DNA from 3 places in the Variovorax sp. PDC80 genome. Region 1 is predicted to be linked to each of the others. Evidence: predicted binding sites of a transcription regulator. Region 1 holds the regulator's gene; each other region holds the start of a gene.
The links. Region 1 encodes LexA, which represses DNA repair genes until DNA is damaged. Its sites were predicted from a motif close to ACTGTATNNNNATACAGT; they were not measured.

Region 1 (10,470 bases):
CTGGCCGCGCGATTGCGACCTGGTGCTGCACAGCGGCGAGCACCCGGCGTTTCCCGGTGGCTTCACCGCCACGCGCCAACTGGCGACCTACGCGGTGACGAGCGACGGCACCCGAACGCCACTGGCCTCGCTGGCTGCACGCCCCATCACGGCGCTGGCGGCGATCGCGCGGCCCGAAGCCTTCTTCGAGATGCTGCGCGCGCAAGGCATCGAACCCGAACGAACCATCGCCCTGCCCGATCACCACGATTTCGCCGACTGGCACGACGACCTGCCCGCCGGCCACCTGCTGCTGTGCACCGAGAAGGACGCGGTCAAGCTCTGGCGCAAGGAGCCTCGTGCGCTAGCCGTGCCGCTGCTGTTCGCCCCCTCCGAAGCCTTCCTTGCGGCGCTCGACGCAAAGCTATCATCGACCGATGGACACCAAGCTGCTTGAACTGCTCGTCTGCCCCGTCACCAAGGGCCCCCTGACCTGGAATCCGGAGAAGCAGGAACTCTGTTCGCGCAGTGCGCGCCTGGCCTATCCGGTGCGCGACGGCATTCCGGTGCTGCTCGAGAACGAGGCCCGCACCCTGTCCGACGACGAGCTCGGGCTGTGAGCTTCACGGTTCTGGTGCCGGCCCGACTGGCGTCGACGCGGTTGCCCGACAAGCCGCTGGCCGACATTGCGGGCGTGCCGATGGTGGCGCGCGTGGCGCAGCGCGCGGCGCAGTCCGGCGCGGCGCGCGTGGTGGTGGCGGCGGACCATGCCTCGATCCTCGCGGCCTGCCAGACCCACGGGGTGGAGGCGATCCTCACCCGTCAGGGCCATCCGAGCGGCAGCGACCGCCTCGCCGAGGCCTGCGAACAGCTCGGCATCGACGGCGACGCGGTGGTGGTCAACGTGCAGGGCGACGAGCCGCTGATCGACCCGGCGTTGATCGACGCCGTGGCCGCGGCGCTGCTCGCGCGGCCCGATGCCGCCATGAGCACCGCGGTGCATGCGATCGATTCGGTGGCCGACTATCTCAATCCGAACGTCGTGAAGGCCGTGCTCGACGCGCAGGGCAATGCGCTCTATTTCAGCCGCGCGCCGATTCCCTGGTGGCGCGATGGTGCCGCGCCGGGCGTGCCTCCGACGCAACTGCCTTCGCCCGCACCGCTGCGCCACATCGGCATCTACGGCTACCGTGCGGGTTTCGTGCGCCGGTTCCCCTCGCTGCCGCCCTCGCCGCTCGAAACCATCGAGGCGCTCGAGCAACTGCGCGCGCTGTGGCATGGGCATCGCATCGCGGTGCATGTGAGCGATGCGGCGCCGGGACCGGGCGTGGACACGCCGGAAGACCTGGCGCGGGTGCGAGCACTGTTCGGCGCCGCGAACTGAGCGCTGGCCTAGCGGCGGCCGGCCACTGCAATCAGTCACGCGGATGCCATCCAGGCCTGGAAGTTCCAGGCTTCGAACGGCAGTCCAATCTTCGTCCAACTTGCCCGATCCATCCACGAAGAGCCGGCTTCGGAGCGCAAGGAGTCTCGATCATCGCTTTCCGGCCATCGCCATCGCAGGTGCCCGGCGAAATTGTTCACGGGGCCGCGTGCTATCCTCGACGCAACTCCGTCCGTGGCACTTTGTCTTCATCGAAGGGTGCCTGCGCGACGTGACACAAATCCAAGAACCCTCCGAGGACACCATGAGACTGATTTTGTTGGGCGCGCCCGGGGCGGGCAAAGGCACGCAGGCGGCCTTCATTTGCCAGAAGTACGGCATTCCGCAGATTTCCACCGGCGACATGCTGCGCGCCGCCGTCAAGGCCGGCACCCCGCTGGGCCTGCAGGCCAAGGCCGTGATGGATGCGGGTGCGCTGGTCAGCGACGACCTCATCATCAATCTCGTGAAGGAACGCATCGCCCAGCCCGACTGCGCCGAAGGCTTCCTGTTCGATGGCTTCCCGCGCACCATTCCGCAGGCCGACGCGATGAAGGCCGCGGGCGTCAAGCTCGACTACGTGCTCGAGATCGACGTGCCTTTCAGCGACATCATCGAACGCATGAGCGGCCGCCGCTCGCACCCGGCCTCGGGACGCACCTACCACCTCAAGTTCAACCCGCCCAAGGTCGAAGGCAAGGACGACCTGACCGGCGAGGAACTGATCCAGCGCAAGGACGACGAAGAAGAGACCGTGCGCACGCGGCTCGACGTCTACAGCCAGCAGACGCGTCCGCTGGTCGACTACTACTCGGCCTGGGCCAAGACCGATCCGGCCGCCGCGCCGAAGTACCGCGCCATCCAGGGCGTGGGCACGGTCGAAGAGATCACGCAACGTGCACTGGCCGCACTGAGCAGCTGATCCCCGACTCGAATCGCAAGCCGCGTGCGGGCCTCGAGGCCCGCGACGCGGCTTTTTCTTTGGCGCCCGACCTTCAGAGCAACTCGAGCGTCAGCGCGATGCGCGCCTTGACGGGTGTCAGCGCGCCCGCATCGCGCAGGCGGTCACCCGGTTTGGGCAGGATGCGCCCTTGCGTGCAGCGGGTGGCGCGCAGCACCGCGATGCCGGCCTCTTGCGCCTCGAGCGCGGCCACCTCGAGCGCATGGTGCAGCGTGCCGTTGCCGGTGGTCGCCAGCACGAGGCCACGCAGAGGCGACGCCGTCGTGCCATCGGCACGCAGCGCATGGATCAACGCGCCGCTCGCGCCCGCGTGGCTCATCACGATCTCCACGCGCGGCCATGCGGCCTCGTCCTCGGGAAGACGGCCGAGGGCTGCGCCTGCTTCCGAAGCCGGCCAGTCGCGCACGCGCCGTACCTCGCCCTCCTCCACGTAGCCCACCGGCCCCGCGTCGCCCGCGTCGAAGGCATCGAGCCGATAGGTGTGCACCTTCTGCACGTCGAAGGCACCGAGCACCGTGCCCGCGCATACCGCGGTCACGCCCTGCGCGCCCGGCGTCGCGGCCACGGCAATCGCATCGCGCACGTTCTGCGGACCGTCGGGCGACAGCGCGGAGGCCGGGCGCATGGCGCAGGTCAGCACGATGGGCTTGCGCGGCGCCAGCACCCTCTGGAGGAAGAAGGCGGTCTCCTCGAGCGTGTCGGTGCCGTGGGTGATCACCACGCCAGCCACGTCGGGCTGCGCCAGCCAGTGGGCGCAGCGCAGCGCCAGCGCACGCCAGATCGCGAAGGACATGTCCTTGCTGTCGATCTGCGCCACCTGCTCCGCCGCCAGCGTCACGCCTACGGGCGCTTCGATTCCGCCGAGCAGGTCGGCCACGCCAACCTCGCCGGCGGTGTAGCCGATGTTGTCGCCGCTGTTCGTCGCGCGGCCCGAGATGGTGCCGCCGGTGCCGAGCACCACCACGCGCCGCGGATTCGAAAGGGATGAAGTCACCATGACTTGCCAACTTTGAAAAACTGGTTAAAAATACAGGTACTGGATGTTCAGCCAGTGCCGCAAGGAACCACCATGCAGTTCGCCGTGAAGCTTACCGCCCGCCAGCAGCAGATCCTCGATCTGATCCAGAGCGCCATTGCCCGTACCGGGGCGCCGCCCACTCGTGCCGAAATCGCGAGCGAGCTGGGCTTTCGCTCCGCCAATGCCGCCGAGGAACACCTGCAGGCGCTGGCCCGCAAGGGCGTCATCGAGCTCGTGAGCGGTACCTCGCGCGGCATCCGCCTCAAGGGCGATGCACTGCGCTCACTGGCCGAATCGCGCAACAGCCAGTTCTCGCTGTCGCTGCCCGGCATGGCGCAACTCGCGCTGCCGCTCATCGGCCGCGTCGCGGCCGGTTCGCCGATCCTCGCGCAGGAGCATGTCGACCAGACCTACTACGTCGAGAACACGCTGTTCCAGCGCCAGCCCGACTACCTGCTCAAGGTGCGCGGCATGTCGATGCGCGACGCCGGCATCATGGACGGCGACCTGCTCGCCGTGCAGGCCACCAAGGAAGCGCGCAACGGCCAGATCGTGGTGGCGCGCCTCGGCGACGAAGTGACCGTCAAGCGCCTCAAGCGCAACAAGCAGGTGATCGAGCTCCATGCCGAGAACCCCGACTACCCGACCATCGTGGTCCAACCCGGCGAGCCCTTCGAAATCGAAGGCCTCGCGGTCGGCCTGATCCGAAACACCATGCTGATGTAGGCCTGCCGAGCCGGCCCGGCGGTCTGCATCGCCGAGCCGCTTCGCGGATCCGCATCACGCATCCCCCATCCGGTCGCCGCAGGTGGCGGGCGTATGGCGCTTTGTCGCCATCACCCTGCTGCGCCCGATGACAACGAATCCTGCCTGTGTTCAACCTCAAACCTTCTTGGAGTTCACATGGGAATCGCCCTCCTCACCTTCGTCGATCTTTGGATGCCGCTGCAGTCGCTCGCGAGCCGCTGGTTGCCCGCCCGCCCCGCACACCGTCGCGATGACGACCTGTGTGCCAGCGAGCTGCGCTATGTCGCGGTACGGCCGTCGTGCACGGCACGCGGTGACAGCGGACAGAACGCCGTCACGGCCGCAGCCGTCGCCCAGGCGCCGTCGCGTCCGCTGCGAGTGGTGCGCGTCGTCGACCGCCAGCAGGGCGGCGCGCGCAACAGCAACCGCGTGGTGATTTCGGGCCGGATGGCGGATGTGTGCGCTGAACTCGACCGCCTCGCCGCGCTCGAGGCACTCGAAACCGCCGCCGCGTCGCCCCGCCCCGTGCACCTGCACTGAGGGCGCCGGCCTCGGCGTTTCACGCGGTCGCTCGATTGCGTGGACGCGCGAGGTCTAGGCTCAGGGGTGTGAAGAAACCATAGCAGCCGGTTTGTTCACACCCTGTCGGGAAGGCGGTGCCGACCTCGCCCCTTTGCCCGCCTTTGCCCCTGCTTCTCCTGCCTTTGCCCCCGTTTTCACCCCTTTCGGGGCCCAGGGGCCGTATCCAAACGTTCAACGGCGCGCCGATTCCATGCTGCGAGGCACAATGGCATGCCATGAATATTGTGATCCTCGACGATTACCAGGATGCGGTGCGCAAGCTGCACTGTGCTTCGAAGCTCGATGCCTACGCAGCCAAGGTCTACACCAACACCGTCAAGGGCATCGGTCAACTCTCGGTGCGACTCAAAGACGCCGACGTGATCGTCCTGATCCGCGAGCGTAGCCAGATCTCGCGCCAGCTGATCGAGAAACTCCCCAAGCTCAAGCTGATCTCGCAGACGGGCCGCGTCAGCAGCCACATCGACGTGGCCGCGTGCACCGAGCGTGGCGTGGCGGTGGCCGAGGGCTCGGGCTCGCCGCAGGCGCCGGCCGAACTGACCTGGGCACTGATCATGTCGGCGATGCGCCGGCTGCCCCAGTACATCAGCAACCTCAAGCACGGCGCCTGGCAGCAGTCGGGACTCAAGTCGGCCTCGATGCCGCCCAATTTCGGGCTCGGCTCGGTGCTCAAGGGCAAGACGCTCTGCGTCTGGGGCTATGGCCGCATCGGCCAGCTCGTGGCGCGCTACGGCCAGGCCTTCGGCATGCAGGTCGTGATCTGGGGCCGCGAGGCGAGTTGCGCCAAGGCGCGCTCCGACGGCTTCCAGGTGGCGCAGAGCCGCCAGGAGTTCTTCGCGATGGCCGATGTGCTGTCCGTGCACCTGCGGCTCAACGACGAAACCACCGGCCTGATCACGCTCGAGGACCTCTCGCGCATGAAGCCGACCTCGTTGTTCGTCAACACCTCGCGTGCCGAGCTGGTCGAGCCCGATGCGCTGCTCGCCGCGCTCAACCGCGGCCGCCCCGGCCTGGCGGCGATCGACGTGTTCGAGAGCGAGCCGCCGCTGCAGGGCCATGCGCTGCTGCGCCTCGAGAACTGCATCTGCACGCCGCATATCGGCTACGTGGAGCAGGAGAGCTACGAGATGTACTTCGGCCAGGCCTTCGACAACGTCGTGAGCTTCATCAAGGGCAACCCCACCAACATCGTCAACCCCGGCGCGTTGCAGGTCCGGCGGTGAAGCCGTGAGCCAGCCGGCGCCGAGGGGCGCACTCTGGGCGCTGCTCGCCGGCAACTTCGTGATCGGCACCGGGGTGATGGTGGTGCCGGGCACGCTCAATGAAATCAGTGTTTCGCTCGAGGTCAGTGCCGCCACCGCGGGGCAACTGATCACGGCCGCGGCCTTCGTCACCTGCCTCGGCGCACCGTTGCTCGCGGCCGCGGTGGCCGGCTGGGACCGGCGTCGGCTGCTGGCCCTCACGATGCTCTGGTACGCGGCCTGGCACGCGGTGTCGGTCTTCATGCCGAGCTTCGGCGCCCTGCTGCCCGTGCGCATGCTCGCGGTGATCGCACCGGCCATCTTCACGCCCCAGGCCGCCGCCTGCGCCGGCATGCTGGTGCCGCCCGAGCAGCGCGGGCGCGCGGTCACCTTCGTCTTCCTCGGCTGGTCGATGGCCTCGGTGCTGGGCCTGCCCATCGGCGCGCTGATCGGCGGCCATTTCGGCTGGCGCGCGGCCTTCCTCGCGATCTCGGCGCTCAGCGTCGTGAGCGCGGTCTCGGTATGGCTCACGCTGCCCGGCGGTATCCGGCCGGCTGCGCTCACGGCCGCGGCCTGGGCCCGCGTGCTGCGCAGCCCGGTGCTGATGGGTATCGTGTCGATCACCGCGCTGCAAGGCGCGGGCCAGTTCGTGCTGTTCAGCTACTTCGGCCCGATCCTCAAGCAGCGCTTCGGCGCCGATGCCACGGCGCTGAGCCTGATGTGGGGCTGGTTCGGCGTCTGCGGCCTGCTGGGCAACATGGTCGTGAGCCGCATCATCGACCGCGCGGGTGCCGGTCGCATGGTGCTGGCGACCACGGGCCTGATCGCATTGAGCCTGGCGCTCTGGCCGCTGGCGGACAGCCTGTTCTGGATCGCGGTGGTGGTCTCTCCCTGGGGACTGGGCTGCTTCTCGACCAACTCGGCCCAGCAGGCACGGCTGGTGGGCCTCGCGCCCGCGCTGGCGCCGGGCTCGGTGGCGCTCAACAGCTCGGCCATCTACATCGGCCAGGCCTTCGGCGCCGCGCTCGGCGGCTGGCTGCTCGCGCGCGACGCCATGCACTGGATGAGCTGGGTCGGGCTCGCGCTGCTGCTGGTCGCCATGGTGCTCAGCGTGAGCATCGACCGCAGCCGCCGGCCGGCCTGAACGGCGCGGCGAAACCCCGTCGCGCCGGCGCCCGCATGCCTCCCCGAGAAACACCGGGGAAACCCTTCTCCCGCCAGACTGCAAAATCGCTGCTGCAGCGGCCGGCGTGCGCGCACGCGCCAGCGGCCCGCCCGATACCTCTCAACCTTTGAAAAAACCCAGCCACACATGACAGTGAACTACACCCGGATCGGCGTCGTCGGCGCCGGTGCCATGGGCCGCGGCATCGCCCAGATCGCGGCCCAGGCCGGCAGCGAGGTGCTGCTGCTCGACAGCTTCGAGGGCGCCGCGGCGCGCGGGCGCGATGCCATCGTCGCCCAATGGAACAAGCTGCACGAGAAGGGCCGCATCGACGAGGCCACGCGCGACGCCCAGATCGCGCGCGTACGGATCGCCGAGTCGGCGCAAGCGCTGGCCGGCTGCGACCTCGTGATCGAGGCCGTGGTCGAGAACCTCGAGGTCAAGCGCAAGCTGTTCGCCGAACTCGAAGCCATCGTCACGCCCGGCGCCACGCTGGCCACCAACACCTCCTCGCTCTCCGTGACCGCGATCGCGTCCGGCCTCGAGCACCCCGAGCGCTTCGCCGGCTTCCACTTCTTCAACCCGGTGCCGCTGATGAAGGTGGTCGAGGTGGTGGCCGGCTTCAAGACCGCGCCCGAGGTCTGCAGCCGGCTCGCGGGCTATGCCGCGCAGATGGGCCACAGCGCGGTGCAGGCACAGGACACGCCCGGCTTCATCGTCAACCACGCCGGCCGCGGCTACGGCACCGAGGCGCTGCGCATCGTGGGCGAAGGCGTGGCCGACTTCGTGACCGTCGACCGCATCCTGCGCGAGCAGGCGGGCTTCCGCCTCGGCCCCTTCGAGCTGCTGGACCTGACCGCGCTCGACGTCTCGCATCCGGTGATGGAATCGATCTACCGCCAGTACTACGACGAGCCGCGCTACCGCCCGAGCGTGATCACCGCGCAGCGCCTCGCAGCCGGCGCGCTGGGCCGCAAGACCGGCGAAGGCTTCTATCGCTACGAGGACGGCGCGATGCAGCAGGCTCCCGAGGCACCGGCGCCGAAGCTCGAGACGCTGCCCGCGGTGTGGGTCTCGCCGCGCGCCGCGCGCCGCGCCGAACTGCTGCGTCTGGTCAACACGCTGGGCGCGCAGATCGACAGCGGCGCCTCCGCCGCGCCGCAGTCGCTGATCCTGGTCGCGCCGCTGGGCTTCGACGTGACCACGGTCGCGGCCGTCGACCGCCTCGACGCCACGCGCACCGTCGGCATCGACATGCTGATCGACGACGCCGCCAGCAAGCGCCGCGTGCTCGCCACCAACCCGGCCACCCGGCGCGACATGCGCGACGCCGCGCATGCCCTGTTCGCGCGCGACGGCAAGGCCGTGAGCGTGATCCGCGACAGCGGCGGCTTCGTCACGCAGCGCGTGATCGGCACCATCGTCAACATCGCGGCCGACATGTGCCAGCAGCGCGTGTGCACGCCGGGCGACCTCGAGACCGCGGTGCAGCTCGGACTCGGCTATCCGCGCGGCCCGCTGGCCATGGGCAACCTCTACGGCCCCACCAACATGCTCGAGGTACTGTTCAACATGCAGACCGTCTACGGCGATCCGCGCTATCGCCCGAGCCCGTGGCTGCGCCGCCGCGGCGCGCTGGGCCTGAGCCTGCTGCACGAGGAAGAGTGAGCCGCGACATGACCGCCGAACTCAAGAGCACGAGCGAAGGTCGCACCATGGTGCTGACGATCGCCAATCCCAGCCAGCGCAATGCGCTCGGTCCCGAGATCTATGCCGCGGGCATCGAGGCGCTCAACGGCGCCGAGAACAGCAGCGAGATCCGCAGCGTGGTCATCGTGGGCGAAGGCCCGTGGTTCTGCGCCGGCGGTTCGCTGCAGCGGCTGCAGGCCAACCGGCAGCGCGAGCGCTCGGTACAGGCCGAGAGCATCGAGGGGCTGCACAACTGGATCGATTCGATCCGCACCTTTCCGAAGCCGGTGATCGCGGCCGTCGAGGGCCCGGCCGCGGGCGCGGGCTTCTCGCTCGCGCTGGCCTGCGACTTCGTGGTGGCCGCGCGCGACGCGGTGTTCGCCGCCTCGTACAGCAACGTCGCGTTGTCGCCCGACGGCGGACTGAGCTGGCATCTCGCACAGATGCTGCCGCGGCAGCTCGCGAGCGAATGGCTGATGAACGGCGAGCGCATCGGCGCCGAGCGCCTGCATGCGCTGGGCCTCGTGAACACGCTGAGCGATCCGGGCCAGGCCCTGGCCGGTGCGCTCGCGCTGGCCGCCAAGCTCAACGAACGTGCGCCCAACTCGCTCGCGAGCATCAAGGAACTGCTGAGCGAAGGCCGCGGTGCCACGCTCTCGTCGCAGTTGAGCCAGGAGCGCGACCACTTCGTGCGCAACCTGCACCACGCCAATGCCGGCATCGGCATCGCCGCTTTCCTCGAGAAGAAGAAGCCCCAGTACGAGTGAGTACGCGTGACGGGCGGCGGCGCTTCGCGTCGCTCCCGTGACAACCCTACGCCTTTCAGTCGCCGACAGGACAGACCATGGACGACCCCATTCTTACCATCGAAGAACGTGAAGCGATCAACAGTGGTCGCTGGTTCTCTTCCCTCTCCCCTTCGCTCAGGCACGACATCCTCCGATGCGCATTCGTCAGACGGTACAAGGACGGCGACCTGATCGCCGCGCGCGGCGATCCGCCCGAGCACTGGATCGCCTGTGCCAGGGGCGCGGTGCGCGTGAGCTCCACGGCCGTCTCGGGCAAGCAGGTGACGCTGACCTACGTGGAGCCGGGCATCTGGTTCGGCGACGTGGCGATGTTCGACGGGGACCGGCGCACGCACGATGCCTATGCGCATGGCGACAGCACCATCCTGTGCGTGGCGCGCGCCGACTTCCAGAAGATCCTGGCCGCGCACGTCGAGCTCTACGAGGCGCTGATGCGCCTGCAGGCACGGCGCATCCGCACGCTGTTCGGGCTGGTGGAAGACCTCAACACATTGCCGCTGCGCGCGCGGCTCGCCAAGCAGCTCATCCACCTGGTGCGCAGCTACGGCGTGCCCAACCTGGACGACGGCAGCCAGATGCGCATCGGCCTGCAGCTGGCGCAGGAAGAACTCGCGCAGCTGCTGGGCGCTTCGCGCCAGCGCGTGAATCAAGAACTCAAGACCATGGAACGCGAGGACATCATCCGCATCGAGCCGGCCGGACTGGTGGTGCTCGATCGCGCGGCATTGATGCGCGTCTCGGAATCGGATCGATAGCATGAGCCAGGATTTTTCGAACTTCGTCGGCACCCGCGCGGTGTCGCAGCAGCACGCCTTCGACGTCGACGCGCTATCGGCCTGGCTCGAGAAGAACCTCG
Region 2 (10,470 bases), on a different contig from region 1:
CTCCACCGGCGGCGGAAAACCGGGGTCGGTGACCGGCGGCATCGCGGGCGGCGGGTCGCCCTCGGGCAACGGCCCCGGCGGCATGACGGGCGGTGGCGGCACCACGGGCACGTCGGGCGCGGGTGGCGGCGGGCCGATGGGCATATCGACGATGGGATCGAGTGCGAGTGCGGACATGGTGAGGAACAGGTTAGCGAAATCCGATGGATGAGGCGAGGACTCGAACGAACGGTTGCGATCGGTTGCAGAGACGGACAGAACGCGCGGATGCCGCCGTCGCGTCAGTGGAAATCCCGGCTGCTGTTGCTCTGCGCGAGCCGGCCCATCAGCGGCGTCAGGTCCTTGAAGCCGGTGGCGATCAGGTGCTGCACCTTGCCGCCGCTGTCGTCGTCGCGCTGCCAGGTGCCCTGCACCGCGAGCAGGTGCGATTTCAGCAGCGGCTCGCGCCAGGCCTCGATCACGTGGTTCCAGACGATCACGTTGACGTTGCCGGTCTCGTCCTCGAGCGTGACGAAGATGGTGCCGTTGGCGGTCTGCGGCCGCTGCCGGCCCTTGACGATGCCGCAGGCGCGCACCACGTGGCCGCTGGGCATGCCGCGCAGCTGCTCGGCGCTCAGCAGGTTCATGCGCGCCAGCCGCGGGCGCAGCAGCGCGAGCGGATGGCGCCGCAGCGTGAGGCGCATCGACGCATAGTCGCCGACGATCTCCTCGCCCTCGGGCGCCGCGGGCAGCGCCAGCGCCTCCTCGTGGATCGGCACGCCCTTGAGCAGCCCCGGCGCGCGCCGCTGCGCCGTCGCATCCCACATCTGCTGGCGCCGATGGCCCGACAGCGAGATCAGCGCATCGGCCGCGGCCAGCGCCGCCATGTCCTTGCCGTCGAGCTCGGCGCGCAGCGCAAGGTCTTCGGTGCTGGTGAAAGGCGACTGCGCGCGGGCCTCGAGCAGGCGCTTCGCGCCGCCCTTGCTGAGGCTCGCGATGCGGTTCAGGCCCAGGCGCACCGCGGGCTGGTCGTCATGGCCCAGGCGCTCGGCATAGCGTGCGTCGGTGCCCGGCGGCACGCGTGGTGCATCGGCCGCGCGCGGCTCGAGCGTGGTGTCGATCTCGCTGCAGGTCACGTCGACCGGCCGCACCTCCACGCCATGCCGGCGCGCGTCCTGCACCAGCTGCGAGGGGCTGTAGAAGCCCATCGGCTGCGAGTCGAGCAAGGCGGCGAGGAAGCAGGCGGGCTCGTGGCACTTGAGCCAGCTGCTGACCGTGACCAGCAGCGCGAAGCTGGCGGCGTGGCTTTCGGGGAAGCCGTAGTCGCCGAAGCCGAGGATCTGCTTGAAGATGGCTTCGGCGAACTCGGCCTTGTATCCGTTTCCAGTCATGCCCTGCACGAGCTTGTCATGGAAGCCCTCGAGTCCCCCTTTGCGCTTCCACGCGGCCATGGCACGGCGCAACTGGTCGGCTTCGTCGGCGGAGAAGTCGGCCGCGATCATCGCGATCTGCATCACCTGTTCCTGGAAGATCGGGATGCCCAGCGTGCGCTCCAGCGCGGGCCGCAGTTCGTCCTTCTCGTAGACGATGGGCAGCCCCTTGGCGATTCGTTCGCGCTGCTTCAGGTAGGGATGCACCATGCCGCCCTGGATCGGTCCGGGCCGCACGATCGCGACCTCGATCACCAGGTCTTCGTAAGTGCGCGGCTTCAGGCGCGGCAGCATCGACATCTGCGCGCGGCTCTCGATCTGGAACACGCCCACGGTGTCGGCGTCGCAGATCATGTTGAAGACGTCCGGGTCGTCGTTCGGGACCTGATGCATCTGCGTGGAACAGCCCCGCCAGCGGTTCATGTGGTCGAGTCCCCGCCTGATCGCACTGAGCATGCCGAGCGCCAGCACATCGACCTTGAGCATGCCGATGGCCTCGAGGTCGTCCTTCTCCCACTGGATCACCGAGCGGTCCTTCATCGAGGCCTTCTCGACCGGCACCAGCCGCGTGAGCTTGGTGTGCGTCAACACGAAGCCGCCGACATGCTGGCTCAGGTGGCGCGGAAAGCCCCGCAGGCGCTGCGTCATCTCGATCCACTGCACCAGCTTGAGTTCGTCTTCCTCCACGCCCACGCGCGCGGCGGCGGCACGCAACTGCTCGCCGAGCACGGTGTCGTCGAACCAGTAGTGGTCCTTCGCGAATTCGTCGACCAAGCGCTCGTCGATGCCCAGGGCCTTGCCCACGTCGCGCAATGCGCTGCGCGCGCGATAGCAGATGACGACCGCGGCAATGGCGGCGCGGTCGCGGCCGTACTTGGCGTAGATGTACTGGATGACCTCTTCGCGCCGCTGGTGCTCGAAGTCGACGTCGATGTCGGGCGGCTCATGACGATGCCGGCTCAGAAAGCGCTCGAACAGCAGATGGCCCTTGTGGGGATCGATCGCGGTGATGCCGAGGCAGTAGCAGACGGCCGAGTTGGCGGAGGAACCTCGGCCCTGGCAAAGGATGGCCTGCGAGCGCGCGAAGCGCACGATGTCCTCCACCGTGAGAAAGAACATCTCGTACTCGAGCTCGAGAATCAGCGCCAGCTCCTTCTCGACCTGTTCGCACACCTTGTCGGGCACGCCGTCGGGATAGCGGACCTTCGCGCCCTCCCAGGTCTTGCGCACCAGCGTCTGCGCGGGCGATTCGTCGTGGCCGAGGGTCTCGAGCGGGTACTTGTAGTTCTCGCGGATCACCTTCGGATCGAAGCTGCAGCATGCGGCCACCTCCAGCGTGTTCGCGAGCATCTCGCGCGTGTAGAGCTCGGCCAGCCGCACGCGCTGGCGCAGATGGCGCTCGGCATTCGACTGCAGCGCGAAGCCGCATTCGGCCACCGTCTTGCCTTCGCTCACGGCGGTGAGCACGTCCTGCAGCGGCTTTCGCGCGCGCGCATGCATGTGCACGTCGCCGGCCGCCACCCGACGCACGCCAGCGCGCTCGCCGGCCTCGGTCAGCGCCACGAACCAGAGGTCGTCGTCGATCTCGTTGAGCATCTCGACGGCCAGCCAGAGGTTGTCGCCATAGAGGGCCTGCGCCGCCTTCAGGTCGCCGTGCAGCGCCTCGGCGTCGAGCATGGCGCCGGGCACGCGCTGCGGCACGAACAGCACCTGGCAGTGCTGCAGCGAGGCCACGTCGCTGCCGTCCCAGGTCACGCGGTAGTCGCCCTTGGGCAGCTCGGTGTTGCGCGCGGCGGTGATGAATTCGCAGAGGTTGCCCCAGCCCTCGGTGTCGTTCGCGATCACCACCAGCTTGAAGCGCTCGAAGCGGAACTCGCTGCCGAACAGCAGCCGGAACTCGGGATGGCGCGGGATCGGAGGCTCCTCGGGATGCTCGCGCTCGTACTCGTCGAGCTGCCCCGGCAGGTCGCGCAACGCCACGTGCGCGCGCACGATGCCGGCCACCGAGCATTCGTCGGTGATGGCGAGCGCCGCGTAGCCGAGGTGGTAGGCGCGCTGCACCAGCTCCTCGGGCGTGGAAGCGCCGCGCTGGAAGCTGAAGTGCGTGAGGCAATGCAGCTCGGCATAGCCCGGCAGGCTCGGTACGCCGACCGCTTCGCGCCGCGGCAGGGGCTGCACCGGGGCCGGCTTGCGCTGCTTGGCGCTCGAATCAGGCATACAGCCCCTGCAGGAACCAGCGCACCTCGCCCGAAGCGAAGCAGGCCGCGGAGCGCTCCCTGAAGATCCACACCAGGCCGGCCTCGGGACTCTCTGCGATGTAGTAGTCGCGCACCGCCGGCTGGCCGCCCTCGTCCACGCCGCCCCACCATCCGGTCTCGACCCGCTGCGGCCCGATCAGCTTGCTCAACGGACCCTTGTAGCAAGGCCGCTCGCCGTCCATCTCGAGGCGCAGCGGCTCGGGCAGCAGCCAGGCGGGATAGAGGGCATCGGGCTGCTGGGCCGGTGCCGCGGCGGCATCGCGTGCCCGTGCCTTGGGTGCCGTGGACTTGATGCCGCTGCGGCCCAGCGCCGGCCGCCAGACCTGCGTGTGTTCGGGTTGGTGATCCGCCCGCGCCCGCGGCACCAGCACCTGCATCGCCCCCAGCCGCACGCTCAGCCGCTCGACCATCTCGTGCAACTTGTCCCCCTTGCGGTTGTCCTCCGGCAGAAAACTGGTGCTCGCCCCGGCCCACGGATCGGTCTCGAGCGAGCGCAGCTTGAGCCAGCTCGCGGGCGCGGCGAGCGTGGCGAGAGCAAGCTTCTCGGACAGCAGGCGGCGCAGGTGCGCGAGGTCCTGCGTGGGCTCGGCGGTGCGCACCGCGATCTGCTGGGTCGGCGGCAGGTTCACGCCGTTGAAGCGCTTGAGGTCGAGCGTCCATTCCAGTTCGAGCGCGCGCGCGCCGCGCTGGCGCGCACGCAGCCAGATCTGCAGCGCCGACAGCAGCCGGTTGGCCGACCACATGAGTTCGGGCGCGGTCTCGGCCAGCGCGGGCAGCTCGAGCTTCTGCTCGAACACGTCGGGCAGCGTGAGCCAGGCATGGCTTTCGGGGCGCAGGCCCCAGGCGATGTCGAGCGCGGCGCGCAGCTCGGCGCCGAAGCGCCGCGAGAGCCCGCCGCGCGGCAGCGCCGCCACCTCGCCCCAGCTGCGGCAACCCAGCCGCGCGAGCGCATCGAGGTGCTCGCGCGCGGCGCTCAGGGTGTCGAGCGGCAGGCCGGCGGGAATCTCGGGCGGCCGCTTCTCCTCGCGCACGAACAGCCGCAGCCGCGCCAGCGCCTCGAGGCTGGTGGCGCCCTGCGCGCCGCGCAGCACGGCGGCGGCAGGCACGGGATTCTCGTTGAGCAACTGACGCATCAGCGAGGAACGCCCGCCCCACAGGCGCTCGCAGGCCGAGACCTCGAGCATCAGCGCCTCGTCGAGCCAGCACACGTGCGGCGTGTAGCGCAGCGCCCACCAGCCCAGCGCCTCGGGCGTGGGCATGGCATCGGCGGCGGCCGTGGCGGCACCGGCCTCGGCCTGCGCATCAAGCGACCACTGCAAGGCGATCCAGTGCATTGGCGCCTCCTGCCTTCCATGCGTCGATGCGCACCACGTTGGCGGCCGGCGGTGCTTCCACCGCCTCCACCGCCACGGCGCCCTGCTGCTGCGCGCGCAGCTTGCGCCGCAGCCGCGCGGCCGCGAGCAGCGCCGCCATGCGCTCGCCGCGCGCCGGCAGCATCACCGGCGCGGCCAGCGGCGGGCCGCGGCGCTTGAGGATGTGCAGCTCGATCTGCGCCGGGTCGGCCTCGCAGCGCGCGATGCGCAGCCGCAGCCGCGCGGGCGAGGCCGACTGCGCCACGGCCTCGGGCCGACAGACGAACAGCAGCGCCTCGTGCTGCGCGGCCGCGAGCTGCAGCCGCCGCAGCTCGCCCACGCGCGCCTGCGGCAGCCAGGCCAGCACCGCGCCCACCTCGGCGCAGCGCAGCGCCTGCTCGCAGGCCCACAGCCGCGCGGCCGCGGCCTCGCTGCGCACCCACATCAGCGCCTCGGGCCGCAGGCCATGGGCCGCGAGCGAGGCGCCGAAGGGTTCGCGCGGCGGACCGATCAGCACCACGGGGCCGCCGCGCGCCGCCACCGACTGCACCAGCGCCGGTAAAAGCAGCCGCCAGACATGGTCCTCGGGCGCGGCCTGCAGCAACTCGCTCATGGCGCCGACCGGCCAGCCGCCCCCGGGCAGCTGCGCGTCGAGCGCGGCATGGCCGGTGCCGATGACCTGCGCGTCGGCGCTGCCGAGCTCGTCGGCATGCCAGACGCCGCGGCCGGCGGCGGGAGAGAGGGAGGCGAGGGAAGGAAAGCCCATGATGAAACTGTTAACTGTATTTTTATCCAGTATTTCAGGGGTTCGCAATCGGGTCGGCAAATTTCTTTGCAGGGCCCCTTCTCCCATTCCAATCGCTCATGCGATGGCGCCAAGATCTCGTTTGAAGCTCCGTGCCGAAGCCGCTCCAATGGCTTCACGAAGAATGGTCCTCGTGGCCGCGGCGGATGGGCCGCCGCGGTCGCCAGCGGGCCATGTCCCAGGAGCCCCAGGAATGCACGCCACCCTTTCCCATTCCCCACCCGCCGGCTCGGCCATCGCCGCCGCGCCGCTGCCCGCCAGCGGCGACATCGAGGCCGGCCTCAACTACCTGCGGCCGACCGCGCTGCGGCCCTACAGCTACGCCTTCACGCCGCCGCCCGGCCTGCCCTGGGAGAGCGGCGAGTACGAGCGGATCGCGATGCCGATCGCCGATGCCCGCGGCCGGGCGACCCACATCGAGCGCGAGGGCTTCGAGCTGCGCGAGGCGCCCACGGCGGTCGCCGACTTCCTCGACGATGCCGAGGTCCAGGCCGTCTACTACCCCGAGCTGGCCGCGCTCGCGCTCGCGGTCACCGGCGGCGCGCGCGCCCACGTGTTCGACCACCTGGTGCGACAGCGCGAGCCCGAGCGCGCCGCGCTGAACTTCGGCCGCGGCAAGACCGACGGCAAGGCCGCCGCCAACGGCCGCATCCACAACGACTACACCGAGGAATCGGGTCGGCGCCGGCTCGCGCTGGTGCTCGCGAGCGCGGCCGAGGCCGCCGCCGTGCGGCGCTACTGCATCGTCAACATCTGGCGCTCGATCGCCGGGCCGGTGCTCGACACCCCGCTGGCCGTCTGCGATGCGCGCACGGTGATGGCGCGCGACCTGGTGAACGCCGAGGTGCGCTATCCGAAGCGCACCGGCGAGATCTACCTCGCCACCCATGCCCCCACCCACCGCTGGTCGTACTTCTCGCGCATGGACCGGCACGAGGCGCTGGTGTTCAAGCAGTACGACGCGCAGCTCGGCGGCGTCGCGCGCTTCACGCCGCACGCGGCCTTCGACCATCCGCTGGCGCCGGCCGATGCCCCGCTGCGCGAGAGCATCGAGGCGCGCTGCCTGGTGGTGTTCGAGTGAGGAGGCCATGGCCATGAACGCACCCACGCTCGACTTCTGGTTCGACTTCGGCAGCAACTACAGCTACCTCAGCGCGATGCGCATCGAGCAGGCCGCCGCCGCGCACGGCGTCGCGCTGCGCTGGCAGCCCTTCCTGCTCGGGCCGGTGTTCCGCGCGCTGGGCTGGGAGACCTCGCCCTTCGTGCTGCAGAAGGAAAAGGGCGACTACGTCTGGAAGGACATGGTGCGCCAGTGCCGCAAGTACGGCCTGGCCTGGCAGCGGCCCGGCAACTTCCCGCGTGCCGCCGTGCTGCCGCTGCGCATCGCGCTGGCCGGCGCCGGCCAGCCGTGGATCGGCGAGTTCTGCCGCCGCACGATGCAGCTGAACTTCGCCGAGGACCGCGACATCGACGCGCCCGAGACCATGGCCGCGCTGCTCGCCGACATGGACCTGCACGCGCACCGCGTGATCGACGAGGCGCTGTCGGACGCCAACAAGCTGCGCCTGCGCCGCCAGACCGAGACCGCGATGGAGAAAGGCATCTTCGGCGCGCCCACCTTCTTCGTCGGCGACGAGATGTTCTGGGGCAACGACCGGCTCGACGATGCGCTGGCGTTCGCCCGCGCGCAAGCCGGCGCCTGAACCTGACGGTCTCAGTGCGGCGCGGAGCCCTTCGCTTCCGCCACCAGCCACTCGGCCACGTGCCGCACCTCCTCGCGCGGCTGCGGCTCGGCCTGGATCAGCCAGTAGGCATGGCCCGAGGGCTGGGCCGGCAACGCGGCCTCCACGCGCACCAGCCGCCGGTCGTCGAGCAGCGGCTGGATCAGCTCGAGCCGCCCGAGCGCCACGCCCTGCCCCGCCATCGCGGCCTGGATCAGCTGGTCGTACTGGTTGAAGCGCAGCATGCCGCGCGGCTTCGCATCGGCCCAGCCGGCCGCGGCCAGCCAGTCGCGCCATTGCAGCCAGGGCCGCTGCGCATCGTCGAACTCGAGCAGGTTCAGCGCCGCGATCGACTCGGCCGAGGCCAGCGGCGGCAGCGCCAGCGAGGGATGCGCCACCGGCGCCACCGTTTCGCCGAACAGCCGCACCGCGCCCGCCGGCGCCAGCGCGGGCGTGGTGTAGCGGATCGCGAGGTCGATGCCTTCGTTGCGCAGGTCGGCCACGCGGTTGTTGGCCGACACCCGCACGTCCACGCCCGGATGGATGTCCTGCACCCGGCTGAGCCGCGGCAGCAGCCACAGCCCCGTGACGCCGATGCTCGCGCTCAGCGTCACCGGCCGCTGCGCGCCGGTGCGGCCGATCTCGCCCATCACCTCCTGCAGCTGCTGCACCACCGCATCGGCGCTGCGGAACAGCCGCTCGCCCTCGGGCGTGAACGAGATCGAACGATGGCCGCGCACCAGCAGCTTCACGCCGAGCTGCGCCTCGAGCGCATGCACCTGCTTGCTGACCGCCGACTGCGTCACGCACAGGTCCTGCGCCGCCAGCGAGATGCTCATGCGCCGCCCCACCGCGACGAAGCCGCGCACGAGGTCGAGCGAGGACAGGCGGACGAGCGGGAGCGGCAAGCCCATGGCGGATGCGGCGGGATGGCGAGGGTGGAATGGGATTGGAGCACAGGCACCGCCGCGTGTCTTCGCGCGGAATGAGCCGGCCGGCTACCGCCCGGCCGCCGACACCCCGTCCGCCACCGCCTTCAACGACTGCGAGAACGCCCGCGCCGCCGGCGTGAGCGCCGCGGGATCGCGCATCAGCAGCGACACCCGCACCTGGGGCAGCCTGTCCGCGACCTGCAGCGCGACCAGCCCGCGCGCCGCCACGGCGTGCTTGAACAGCGAGGCCGCGGCCAGGGTCAGCGCGCCGGATTTCTTCACCAGCGTGATGCCGAGCTGCCACGAATGGCAGATCACGATGTCGCGCGGCGGCGGCAGGCCGGCCGCGGCGAAGTGGCGGCGCAGCAGCTCGACGCCGTACCAGGGCACCACCCACATGGCCTCGTGCAGCTTCGCCATCGAACGCACGCGCGCCAGCGGATGCTTCGCACCGGCCACCACCGCGAGCGGGAACTCGAGCAGCGTCTCGCGATGCACGCCGTCGCCGGCATCGGGCTCGAGTTCGCCGAGGATCGCGAAGTCGAAATCGCCGCGGCTCCAGAGGCCCTTCACGTCGGCGCCGCTGAGCTCCTGCAGCTCGAGCGCGACGCCCGGCCACTTGCGGCGGAAGTCCTGCAGCGCGTCGGGCAGCAGCCGCTCGACCGCGAAGGAGCTGAAGGCGACGCGCAGCAGGCCGCCGGCGCCGTCGCGCAGCTGCGCGATCTCGTCCTCGGCGCGGCGCACCTCGTTGGCCAGCAGCCGTGCGCGCTGGAGCAGGGCCTCGCCGATCACGGTGAGCGACACGCCCTGGGCGCTGCGCACCAGCAGCTGCGCGCCCACGTTCTGCTCGAGCTCGCGCATCGCGTAGGTCATGGCGGGCTGCGTGAGGCCGGCCACGCGCGCCGCGGCGCGGATGCTGCCGGCCTCGGCGATCGCTTCGAAGATCTTCAGATGGCGCAGGTTCATGGGAGGACGAGGAAATGGGGTGATCAGGGATTTTGATCGCCCTGGAGTTTTTCGAGTCTTTTCCGATGCGCCGGCTTTCGCTAAGGTCGACCCGCCTCGACACCTCCCTTCACCCTTCCTTCTTCAGCCACCCATGAAACTCCGCTCCCGCTTCGCCCTGCTGATGCTCTCCGGCAGCCTCCTCCACGTCGCGGCCTCGGCCCAGACCGCGCCGGCCGCCGATGCCGGCAACGCGCTGACGGCGCGCGCGCTGGCGCTCGCCGATGCCTCCGAGGCGCAGGTGATCGAATGGCGCCGCCATGTGCACCAGCATCCGGAGCTGTCGTACCAGGAGGTGCAGACGGCCGCCTACATCGCCGCGGCGCTCGCGAAGATGCCCGGCATCGAGGTCCAGACCGGCGTCGCCAAGACCGGCATCAAGGCGGTGCTGCGCGGCGGCAAGCCCGGGCCGGTGGTGGCGCTGCGCGCCGACATGGACGCGCTGCCGGTGGCCGAGCGCAACGAGCTGCCGTTCCGCTCGACCGTGAAGGCGCCCTGGCTCAACAGCGACGTGCCGGTCTCGCACGCCTGCGGCCACGACACGCACGTGGCGATGCTGCTGGGCGCGGCGCAGGCGCTGTCGAAGGTGCGCGACGAGCTGCCGGGCACGGTCGTGTTCCTGTTCCAGCCCGCCGAGGAACAGGGCCCGGGGCCGGTGGCCAGCGGCGCGCCCGCGATGGTCAAGGCCGGCGTGCTCGACAACCCGAAGGTCGACGTGGTGATGGGCCAGCACATCAGTGCGCGCGCGCCCTCGGGCACCATCAGCTACCGGCGCGGCAGCCTGATGGCCAGCGGCGACGTGTTCAAGATCGCGCTCAAGGGCAAGGGCGGCCACGGCTCCTCGCCCTGGACCGCGAAGGACCCCACGCTGGCCGCGGCCGAGATCGCGCTGGCGCTCCAGAACATCGTGAGCCACCAGATCGATCCGCTCGATGGCCCGACCGTGGTGACCGTGGGCCTGCTGCAGAGCGGCAACCGCGTCAACATC
Region 3 (10,470 bases), on a different contig from region 1:
CCAGCACCACCACGTCGGGCCGCTCGGCGATCGCGAGGTCGATCGCGTCGACCGACAGCGCGATGTCGGTGCTGTTCTTGCCGGCCGAGAGATTGACCATCGGCCGCACCGACAGCCGCTTGAACAGCGCCTGCCGGTTCACGGCCATCTCGGCATTGCAGTAGGCGCGGCGCACGTGGATGGCGCCGTGCTCGTCCATCGTGCGCTGCACGGCCTGCTCGATCACATCGGCCGAGACGTTGTCGGCATCGATCAGCAGCATCACGCGAAGATTGGGAGTCATGAGAGATTTGAATGGTTGGATCTAGGGCCGGGGCAATCGCCCCATGGCGGCCGGGCAACACTCAGCCGCGGTATCTGACCGTGTTCGGCTGGTGCTCTGGCTTCAATTCGAACTGCGCAGGATGGCGCCGGAACAGCAGGATAGGTTTTGCATTGGGCGCGAGCACGCCGCCGTCGCGCAGCCTCTGGGCGATCTGGCTCAGGTGCAGGGGCTTCTTGTCCTTGAGCTCGGGCAGGATCGACAGGATCTTTTTGATCGAAGGTCCGGACACCGGCGTCGCGGCGACCTTCGGAGGGTTCGCCGCCTTGGCCGCCGGCATCGGGCTCGCAACGGAGGGCTCGGGCATCTGCACCACCGACTCTTGCGCAATCGATGGCTGGGGAGGCTGCGGTAGCGGTGCTGCCGAGGTGGCGTCGCCCTGCGCCTCCACCACGTCCAGCAGCACGACGTCGTCGTAGAAGCTGTCCGGGTTCGCGAATATCTTGTTGGCCAGGCTGTAGCAGAGAACCTTGCAACCCTTCTCCCGCAACCAGATGGCAAGCGGCACGAAATCCGCGTCGCCCGAGCAGATGGCGACGATATCGATGTCGTTGGTGCACACCGCCTCCACCGCGTCGATGACCAGCGCGCTGTCCGTCGTGGTCTTGTCGACGATGAGGTTCGCCACCGGCCGGACACCATGCCTCCAGAGAACGGCATGAATGCTCTTGAGGCTCTCGGGCCGCCCATAGGCGCGCCTGTAGGTGATGCGATCGGCCAGCGACCGCAACGCCAGCAGGACATGATCGAGCGCGGTGGGATCGTTCAGATTGTCGGCATCGATGAACACGGCCAGGTTCTTGGCCGCGGTGTTCGTCGGCGCGCCGACAACGGCCATTACACGAGTTTCCAGCCCACCGTCTCGCCGCCACGCAGCGGCTTGAGCGTGGCGTCGCCGTAGGGCACGGTCTCGGGCACGGTCCAGCTCTCGCGCTTGAGCGTGACGGTGTCGGCATGGCGCGGCAGGCCGTAGAAGTCGGGGCCGTGGAAGCTCGCGAAGCCCTCGAGCTTGTCGAGCGCGTTGGCGTTGTCGAAGGCCTCGGCATAGAGCTCGATGGCGGTCAGCGCGGTGTAGCAGCCGGCGCAGCCCAGGGCGTGTTCCTTCAGGTGCGCGGGATGCGGCGCGCTGTCGGTGCCGAGGAAGAAGCGGTCGCTGCCGCTGGTGGCGGCCTCGACCAGCGCCACGCGATGCGTCTCGCGCTTGAGCACCGGCAGGCAGTAATAGTGCGGGCGGATGCCGCCGGTGAAGATGGCGTTGCGGTTGTACAGCAGGTGGTGCGCGGTGATGGTGGCGGCCGTGAAGCGGTCGGCGTCGCGCACGTAGTGGGCGCCCTCCTTCGTGGTCAGGTGCTCGAACACCACCTTGAGCTCGGGGAAGTCGCGGCGCAGCGGGATCATCACGCGGTCGACGAACACGGCCTCGCGGTCGAACAGGTCGATCGCGGGATCGGTGACCTCGCCGTGCACCAGCAGCAAGAGGCCGTGCTTCTGCATCGCCTCGAGCGTCTTGTAGGTCTTGCGGATGTCGGTCACGCCGGCATCGCTGTTGGTGGTGGCGCCGGCCGGGTAGAGCTTGAGCGCGCGCACGCCGGCCTCGGCCGCCAGCGCGATCTCCTCGGGCGGCAGCTTGTCGGTCAGGTAGAGCGACATCACGGGCTCGAAGGCGCTGCCCTCGGGCACGGCGGCGCGGATGCGGTCGCGGTAGGCCACGGCCTGGGCGGCGGTGGTCACGGGCGGACGCAGGTTCGGCATGATCAGCGCGCGGCCGAACTGGCGCGCGCTGTGGGGCACGACGGCTTCGAGGGCGGCGCCATCGCGCACGTGCAGGTGCCAGTCGTCGGGGCGGGTGATCGTGAGGGTGTCAGTCATGGCGCGGCGATTGTCGCACCCGCCCCCACGGCGGCCGCCGGGCATGACTTTGGGCACTTACGGCGACGCGGGGCTGCCGCCTAGGATGCGGCGATGAGCCGCTCGGTCCGCGAAACCGGGACGGAGGAACCACCTCGCGGGGAGAGACAGGCCGATGAACGACACGACGCCGGGACCGCTGGCGCAGGACGGCACGCTCGCGCTGCGCGTGCTGCGCGAGCACCTGGCCTCGGTCTATGCCGGCCACACCACGGCGATCGCGGCGCACGGCGTCTTCGCGCTCGCGATCGGCGTGTTCGGCTACTTCAACGTGCTGCCCGGGCACCGCACGCTGGTGCTGGGCATCGTCACGACCATCGTGCTGATGGACCTGTACGTGCTGCTGTCGAAGCGCTGGACGCCCGCGGTGCCGCTGGCCGACAGCCCACGCTGGGCGCGCCGCTACACCATCCACGTCACGCTGGTCAGCGCGATGACGGCGCCGTGCAGCCTGTTCCTGGTGGCGCTGCAGAGCCCCGCGATGACCACCTTCGTGACGGTCGTGATCATGGGTAGCTGGACCCGCGCGGTGCAGGCGCGCTGGCCGCTCAAGGGCGCGATGTTCGGCTACGGCATCCCGATGATGAGCGGGCTGATCGTCGCGCTGGCCTGGTACGGCAGCATGCTGAACTGGTTCCTCGCCGGTTTCGCGCTGCTCAACCTTGTGCTCACGCTGCGCGAGGGCGTGAAGCAGAACGAGCGCCTGACGGCCTCGCTGATGCTGCAGTTCGAGAACGAGGTGCTGGCCGCCCAGCTGCGCGAGCAGGTCGCGGCCACCGAGCGCGCGAGCGCCGAGAAGACCCGCTTCCTGGCCGCCGCCAGCCACGACCTGCGCCAGCCCATGCATGCGATCGCGCTGTTCGGCGCGGCGCTGGGCAGCACGCTGCGCCGGCGGCCCGAGATCCAGAACGTGGAGCGGCTGATGCGCGCGGTCGATGCGCTGGGCGCCTCGCTCGACACCATGCTCGACATCTCGCGCCTCGACGCGGGCGTGGTCCAGGCGGCGCCGCGCGCGCTGTCGCTCGATGCCCTGCTGATCCCGCTGCACCACACCTTCTCGGCGCAGGCCGAGCGCAAGCGGCTGCAGTTGCGCGTGCGCGCCAGCGGCCTGTGGATCCACAGCGATCCGCAGCTGCTCTACCGCATGCTGTCGAACCTGGTCGACAACGCGCTCAAGTACACGACGCAAGGCGGCGTCACGGTGATCGCGCGCCCGCGCGGCGACCAGGCGTGGATCGAGGTACGCGACACCGGCATCGGCATCGCGCCCGAGCAGCGCGACCGCATCTTCGAAGAGTTCTACCAGGTCGACAACCTCGGTCGCGACCGCTCGCGCGGCCTGGGCATCGGCCTGTCGATCGTGCAGCGGCTCTCGCGCCTGCTCGGCCACCGCATCGAGCTGCGCTCGCACATCGGGCGCGGCACGCGCTTTCGGGTCGTGCTGCCGCTGGCCGAAGCCTCGGAAGCCTCGGCGGGCGCCTTCAGTCCGCTCGACCTCGAGCTGCCGGTGCGCCAGCGCTTCGAGGTGCCGGCGCTGCGCGGCCGCGTGCTGCTGATCGACGACGAGGAGGAGATCCGCAAGGCCATGACCGAGCTCATGAGCGCCTATGGCATCGAGGTCGCGGCGGTGGCGGACGAGGCCGAGGCGGTGGCCCTGCTGACCGGGCCCGGCGCGCAGGAGCCGCCGGTCGCGCTGCTGCTGTGCGACTACCGGCTGTCGAGCGGCGTCGACGGGCTCGAGCTCGGCCTGCGCCTGCGCGAGCGCTTCCGGCTCGACGCGCCGATGCTGCTGATCACCGGCGAGACCGCGCCCGAGCGGCTGCAGCGCGTGCGCGCCTCGGGCGTTCCGGTGCTGTTCAAGCCCGTGACCGCGGCCATGCTGATGCAGGCCATGGCCGAGCTGGTGCCGGCCGAACGTCGCACCGAAGCGCCGGACGCCTGAGGCCGGCGGGCTTCAGGCCACGGGCGCCGTGTCGCGTGCGCGGGCCAGCTCCTCGCGCCAGCGCGCATGGGCCGCCTCGCGTTCCTCGTCGGGCAGCCGCAGCAGCGCCGACGGATGCAGCGTCACGAACACCGGCCGCCCGTCCGCGCGCTCGTGCAGCCAGACGCCGCGCTCGGCCTGCACCGCCACCGGCCGGCCCAGCAGCGCGCGCGCCGCCGTGGCGCCGAGCGCGACCAGCGACTGCGGCCGCACCAGCGCGATCTCGGCATCGAGCCAATGGGCACAGGCCTCGGCCTCGCGCTGCCCCGGCGTCTTGTGGATGCGCCGCTTGCCGCGCAGCTCGTACTTGAAGTGCTTCACGGCATTGGCGAGGTAGACGCCCTCGCGCGCCCAGCCGAGCTGCGCCATCGCGCGCTCGAGCAACTGGCCGGCCGGGCCGACGAAGGGCCGGCCCGCGAGGTCCTCCTGGTCGCCGGGCTGCTCGCCGACCAGCATGTGGCGCGGCGCGAGCGGCCCTTCGCCGCACACGGCCTGGGTGGCCTGCGCGCCGATCGGGCAGGCGCGGCAGGCATGGGCGGCCGCGCGCAGTTCGCCGAGGTCGGCCGGCGCCGCGCCCTCGGCCGGCCGCGCGTGCAGCGCCACCGGCGCGCGGATGCGCCGCGCGGGCGTGGCCGGTGCCTCGATCATCGACTGGCTGCGCGCGTCGGCCGCGTCGGCCAGCGGCTGGATCAGCGCGGCCTCGGGCAGGTTGTGCCAGTAGCGGCGCGGCATCTCGCGCTGCATGGTCGCGAACTTGAGCCGCGCGGGATTGAAGATGTGGGCGTAATAGGTGAGCCAGAGTTGCTCGCCCGCATCGGGCGGCGGCTTCTCGCGGCGGTCGGCGCCCGCGCGGAACGACAGCGCATGGCCATCCCATTCGACGCAGCGCTCGGGCGTGAGGATGGCCCAGCGCATCTGCGCGAAGCGGCGCGCGAAGAAGTCGGCATTGGCCTCGACGATGCGGTGCTCGGGCTCGAACCATGCGACATGGCGCTCGAGCCCGTCGTCGTCCGTCACCTGCGTGAAGCGCACGAAGGCGCGCATCTTGTGGATGTCGCGGTGCACGGCCTTGGCCATGCGCTGGGCCCGCATCATGTCGGCGTCGAGCGGATCGTGGCGCAGCGCGGGTTCGTGCGCGAGGCGCCAGAGCAGGCGGTAGAGCAGCGCGAAGCGCTGGGGATCGCGGTGCAGGATCACGTCGGCGCACAGCGCGACGAAGGCCGCCGGCACGGGCTGCAACGCCGCGGTCGATGGCGCGATCGCTTGCTCGGGCACATCGCCGAACAGGCCTTCCCCGCCATCGGGCCGCGCCACGCCCCACTCGACTCGTTCAGGCGGCACGCCATCGGCCAGCAGTTGCCGCGCGCGGCGCCGGAAACCGTCGAGGTCGACCGCGTCGTCGAGCCGCACCTGCATCGCGATGGCGCTCAGAACAGCGAGACCTGCTGCGCCGGCTCGGCGCGCGCGGAAGCCGCCATCGCCCCGGCCGCGGGCCGGTGCCCGTCGGCCACCACGAAGGGCAGCACCTTGCGCGCGGGCACGTGCAGCCGCCGCAGGTCGTCGGCGCGCACGCGGCGCACCCGCCGGGCCTGCAGCAGCCGATCGACCGCCTTCACGCCCAGGCCCGGCACGCGCAGCAGCAATTCGCGCGGCGCATGGTTGAGGTCGACCGGGAAGCGCTCCGCATGCGCGAGCGCCCAGGCCATCTTGGGATCGACGTCGAGCCGCAGCAGGCCGTCGCGCTCGGCCACGATCTCGCCGTGCTCGAAGCCGTAGAAGCGCATCAGCCAGTCGGCCTGGTAGAGCCGGTGCTCGCGCATCAGCGGCGGCGCGGCCAGCGGCAGCGCGCGCGCCGCGTCGGGGATCGGGCTGAAGGCCGAGTAGTAGACGCGGCGCAGCCGGTAGGCGCCGTAGAGCGTGGCGCTGGTCGCGAGGATGGCGCGGTCGTCGGTGGCGTCGGCGCCCACGATCATCTGCGTGCTCTGGCCCGCGGGCGCGAACGGCGGCGGCTTGGCGGCCACGGGCGCCGCGCCCGGCAGCGCGCGGATCGGCACCACGCGGCGCGCCTCCTCGCGCGTGTCGTCGATCTGCAAACGCAGCCGCGCCATCGAGCGGCGGATCGCGCTCTCGTCCTTCTCGGGCGCCAGCGCCTGCAGGCCCTCGGTTGTCGGCATCTCGACGTTGATGCTGAGCCGGTCGGCATAGCGGCCGGCGCGCGCGATCAGCTCGTCGCTGGCATCGGGAATGGTCTTGAGGTGGATGTAGCCGCGGAAGTCGTGGTCCTCGCGCAGCGAGCGCGCGACCTCGACCACCTGCTCCATCGTGTGGTCGGGCGACTTGATGATGCCGCTCGAGAGGAACAGCCCCTCGATGCAGTTGCGGCGGTAGAAGTCGAGCGTGAGCTGCACCACCTCCTCGGCGCGAAAACGCGCGCGCGGCACATTGCTCGAGGCGCGGTTCACGCAATAGAGGCAGTCGTACTGGCAGTGGTTGGTCAGCAGCACCTTGAGCAGCGAGATGCAGCGGCCGTCGGGCGCATAGCTGTGGCAGATGCCCATGCCCTCGGTCGAGCCGATGCCGCGCCCGCCCACCGAGTCGCGCGGCTGCGAGCCGCTCGACGCGCACGAGGCGTCGTACTTGGCGGCATCGGCCAGGATGGCGAGCTTGTGCTGGAGGTCCATGAGATGGGCAGGCGGGCGGAAAAACACTGTACGTTTATACAGATATTAACCGTCCCGTCGCCCAGATGGCCCTGCGGCCATGCGCGCGGGTCGGGCATTGCCCGCCGCGCCTTTTCAGTCGATGTAGCGCAGCCCCGCCGCCGCCAGCGCCGGCCGCATGTCGTACATGTCGAGCCCGAGCACGCCGCTCGCGAGCTTCTCGCGCTTCGACGTCTCCAGCGCCTCGCGCTGGCGCGCCTTCTCGAGCGTGGCCGCGGCCATCGCGCGCGGCACGCAGACCACGCCGTCGTCGTCGGCCACGATCGCGTCGCCGGGCTGCACCGACATGCCGGCGCAGACCACCGGGATGTTGACCGAGCCCAGCGTGGCCTTCACGCAGCCCTTGCTGCTGATGGCCTTGCTCCAGACCGGAAAGCCCATCTGCTGCAGCGTGCGCACGTCGCGCACGCCGCCGTCGATCACCAGCGCGCGCGCGCCGCGGGCCTGAAAGCTGGTGGCCAGCAGGTCGCCGAAGAAGCCGTCGCTGCTCGGCGCGGTGACGGCCGCCACCACGATGTCGCCGGGGCGGATCTGCTCGGCCGCGACATGCAGCATCCAGTTGTCGCCCGGATGCAGCAGCACGGTGACGGCGCTGCCGCTGACCTGCGCGCCCGGATAGATCGGCCGCATGTACGGCGCGAACAGGCCGACCCGGCCCATGGCCTCGTGCACCGTGGCCGAGCCCAGGGCCGCGAGGGCATCGACGACCTGCGCGTCGGCGCGTTCGATGTGGCGATGGACGACGCCGAGTTCATGCATGACGGGCTCCTTGCGTGGCATGTGATTGAGGATCGAACAGCCGGCCGCGCGCGTTCAGCCGCGCATCGAGCCGCGGAAAGACACGGCGCGCATTGCCTTCGTAGACCTGCGCGCGCTGGTCGGCGCTCAGCGCGGCGGCCTCGATGTAGCGCCGCGTGTCGTCGTAGAAGTGGCCGGTCTCGGGATCGATGCCGCGCACGGCGCCGATCATCTCGGAGGCGAACAGGATGTTCTCGGCCGGGATCACGCGCGCGAGCAGGTCGATGCCCGGCTGGTGGTAGACGCAGGTGTCGAAGAACAGGTTCTTCAGCAGGTGCTGCGCGAGCGGCGGCTTCTTCATCTCCTGCGCCAGGCCACGAAAGCGCCCCCAGTGGTAGGGCGCGGCGCCGCCGCCGTGCGGGATCACGAAGCGCAAGGTGGGGAAATCCGCGAACAGATCGCCCTGGATGCACTGCATCACGGCCGTGGTGTCGGCATTGAGGTAGTGCGCGCCCGTGGTGTGGAAGCAGGCGTTGCAGCTGGTGCTCACGTGGATCATGGCCGGCACGTCGAGCTCGACCATCTTCTCGTAGAGCGGATACCAGTGGCGGTCGGTCAGCGGCGGGCTGTTCCAGAAGCCGCCCGAGGGATCGGGGTTGAGGTTGACGCCGACGAAGCCGTAGTCGCGCACGCAGCGCTCGAGCTCGGCGATGCACGAGGCGACCGGCACGCCCGGCGACTGCGGCAGCATGGCCGCGCCCGCGAAGCGCTCGGGGAACATCGCGCTCACGCGGTGGCACAGCTCGTTGCAGATCGCTGCCCAGGTCGAGGACACGGCGAAGTCGCCGACGTGGTGGGCCATGAAGCTCGCGCGCGGGCTGAAGACGGTGAGGTCGATGCCGCGCTGGTCCATCAGCCGCAGCTGGTTGCCCTCGATGGACTCGCGCAGCTCGTCGTCGCCGATGCGCAGCTCGGACGCGGCCGGCGCGGGCTGCCCCGCGCCGAAGGCCTCGACCTGGCGCCGGCGCCAGGCCTCGAGCGCGGCCGGCGCGGTGGTGTAGTGGCCGTGGCAGTCGATGATCATGAGGTCGACGCCGTGCTCAGTCGGCCTTGATGTCGGCCGCGCGGATCACCTGTTCCCACTTGGCCGATTCGCTCTTGAGGAAGGCCGCGGCCTCCTGCGGGCTCGAGGGCGTGATGACCGCGCCGAGCGCGCCCAGCTTCTCGCGCGTGCCGGCATCGGCCAGCGCCTTGCGCGTCTCGGCATTGAGCTTGGCGACCACCTCGGGCGCGGTGCCGGCCGGCGCGAGCAGCGTCCACCAGACGCTGGCGTCGAAATTCGGCAGGCCGGCCTCGGCCATGGTGGGCACGTTCGGCAGCATCGGCGCGCGCTGGGCGCCGCTGACCGCCAGCGCGCGCAGCCGGCCCGACTGGATGTGCGGCAGCACCTCGAGCGGGTTCAGCAGCATGAACGAGGTGCGTCCCGCGATCAGGTCGACCAGCGCGGGCGAGCCGCCCTTGTAGGCCACGTGCAGCGCATCGAACTTGCCGACCGACGCCAGCAGCGCGCCGGCCAGGTGGCCCGAGCTGCCGTTGCCGGCCGAGCCGTAGCTCATGTCGCCGGGCTTGGCGCGCGCGGCCGCGAGCAGCTCGGGCACGCTCTTGTAGGGCGCGCTGGCCGGCACCACCAGCACCAGCGGCGCATAGCCCAGGCGCGCCACGGCGACGAAGTCGCGCAGGCCGTTGAACGACAGCTTGGGATAGAGCGTGTTGTTGGTCACCACGCCGTTGGCCGCCACCAGCAGCGAGTAGCCGTCGGGCGCCGAGCGCGCGACGTTCTCGGTGCCGATGTTGGCGTTGGCGCCGGGCCGGTTGTCCACGATCACCGGCTGGCCCATCTGCGTCGACAGCCGCTCGCCGACCACGCGGCCCACGGTGTCGACCGCGCCGCCGGCCGCGAAGGGCACGACCAGGCGGATCGGCTTGCTCGGATACGGCGCCTGCGCGAGCGCCAGCGAGGGCGCGGCGAGGCAGGCCAGGAAGAGCGCGCCAAGGCGGCGGCGCAGCGGGGCGGTGGATGTCATGAGCGAGTCTCCTGCGGATGTTCGAGCGATGGGGCCCAGTGCCCCAGGGAAGCCGCGAGCCTAGGATTCGCAACGCGGCCGCACAATGCCGTTCCACTCCGCGAAACGATGGCCTCCTCCGCACGCGCTCCCACCCGCACAGCCAAGCCCGTGCCGCGCGCCGAGGGCGTGACCGCGGTGGCGCGTTCGCTCGCCATCCTCGATGCCTTCGGCACGGCCGACGCGCAGCTCGCGCTGGCCGAGATCGCGCGCCGCACCGCGCTCGCCAAGCCCACCGCGCTGCGGCTCGCGCGCACGCTGGCCACGGCCGGCTACCTGGTGGCGCTCGAAGGCGGCGCCTGGCGCCTGGGCCCGGCGGCCGCGCGGCTGGGCGCGCGCTACCAGCGCGCCTTCGACCTGCGCAACGTGATCGAGCCGGCCCTGCAGCAACTGGCCGAGCGGACCGGCCACAGTGCCTCCTTCTTCGCGCTCGAGGAAGGCCAGCGCGTGCGCCTGCTGCGCGTGCGCGGCGCCGACGGCTTCGTGAGCCCGAGCCGCGTCGGCGAACCGTTGCCGCTCGAGCGCGGCGCGGCCGGCCAGGTGATCCTCGCGTTCTCGGGCGCACCGGGCGCCGCGCTCGACGCGATCCGCCGGCGCGGCCATCACCTGACCGTGGGCGAAGCCGACGCGGCCGCCGCGAGCGTGGCTGCGCCGGTGTTCGCCGCGCGCGGCACGGTG

Region 2: a site for LexA is predicted at 5,799-5,816, ahead of imuA (translesion DNA synthesis-associated protein ImuA). Genes of this name have one in related genera too.
Region 3: a site for LexA is predicted at 6,918-6,935, ahead of BM109_RS39305 (putative DNA modification/repair radical SAM protein). Genes of this name have one in related genera too.

Annotation. Positions count from the first base shown of each region.
Region 1 covers NZ_FOWG01000002.1:766,598-777,067, forward strand. Annotated here, with positions in the region: gene lpxK (tetraacyldisaccharide 4'-kinase) at 1-436, shown strand, start outside; gene BM109_RS09080 (Trm112 family protein) at 417-599, shown strand; gene kdsB (3-deoxy-manno-octulosonate cytidylyltransferase) at 596-1,363, shown strand; gene adk (adenylate kinase) at 1,668-2,324, shown strand; gene BM109_RS09095 (asparaginase) at 2,398-3,360, opposite strand; gene lexA (transcriptional repressor LexA) at 3,433-4,107, shown strand; gene BM109_RS09105 (hypothetical protein) at 4,285-4,668, shown strand; gene BM109_RS09110 (D-2-hydroxyacid dehydrogenase family protein) at 4,926-5,933, shown strand; gene BM109_RS09115 (MFS transporter) at 5,938-7,095, shown strand; gene BM109_RS09120 (3-hydroxyacyl-CoA dehydrogenase) at 7,264-8,784, shown strand; gene BM109_RS09125 (oxepin-CoA hydrolase, alternative type) at 8,793-9,572, shown strand; gene BM109_RS09130 (Crp/Fnr family transcriptional regulator) at 9,650-10,369, shown strand; gene BM109_RS09135 (phosphotransferase) at 10,371-10,470, shown strand, end outside.
Region 2 covers NZ_FOWG01000005.1:292,546-303,015, forward strand. Annotated here, with positions in the region: gene BM109_RS17095 (hypothetical protein) at 1-177, opposite strand, end outside; gene BM109_RS17100 (error-prone DNA polymerase) at 282-3,626, opposite strand; gene BM109_RS17105 (Y-family DNA polymerase) at 3,619-5,001, opposite strand; gene imuA (translesion DNA synthesis-associated protein ImuA) at 4,970-5,785, opposite strand; gene BM109_RS17115 (CmcJ/NvfI family oxidoreductase) at 6,018-6,905, shown strand; gene BM109_RS17120 (2-hydroxychromene-2-carboxylate isomerase) at 6,919-7,527, shown strand; gene BM109_RS17125 (LysR substrate-binding domain-containing protein) at 7,539-8,453, opposite strand; gene BM109_RS17130 (LysR family transcriptional regulator) at 8,544-9,443, opposite strand; gene BM109_RS17135 (M20 metallopeptidase family protein) at 9,577-10,470, shown strand, end outside.
Region 3 covers NZ_FOWG01000023.1:40,584-51,053, forward strand. Annotated here, with positions in the region: gene BM109_RS39280 (NYN domain-containing protein) at 1-283, opposite strand, end outside; gene BM109_RS39285 (NYN domain-containing protein) at 345-1,160, opposite strand; gene pyrC (dihydroorotase) at 1,160-2,191, opposite strand; gene BM109_RS39295 (ATP-binding response regulator) at 2,346-4,172, shown strand; gene BM109_RS39300 (UdgX family uracil-DNA binding protein) at 4,185-5,627, opposite strand; gene BM109_RS39305 (putative DNA modification/repair radical SAM protein) at 5,639-6,892, opposite strand; gene ligK (4-carboxy-4-hydroxy-2-oxoadipate aldolase/oxaloacetate decarboxylase) at 7,007-7,690, opposite strand; gene BM109_RS39315 (amidohydrolase family protein) at 7,683-8,753, opposite strand; gene BM109_RS39320 (Bug family tripartite tricarboxylate transporter substrate binding protein) at 8,770-9,753, opposite strand; gene BM109_RS39325 (IclR family transcriptional regulator) at 9,862-10,470, shown strand, end outside.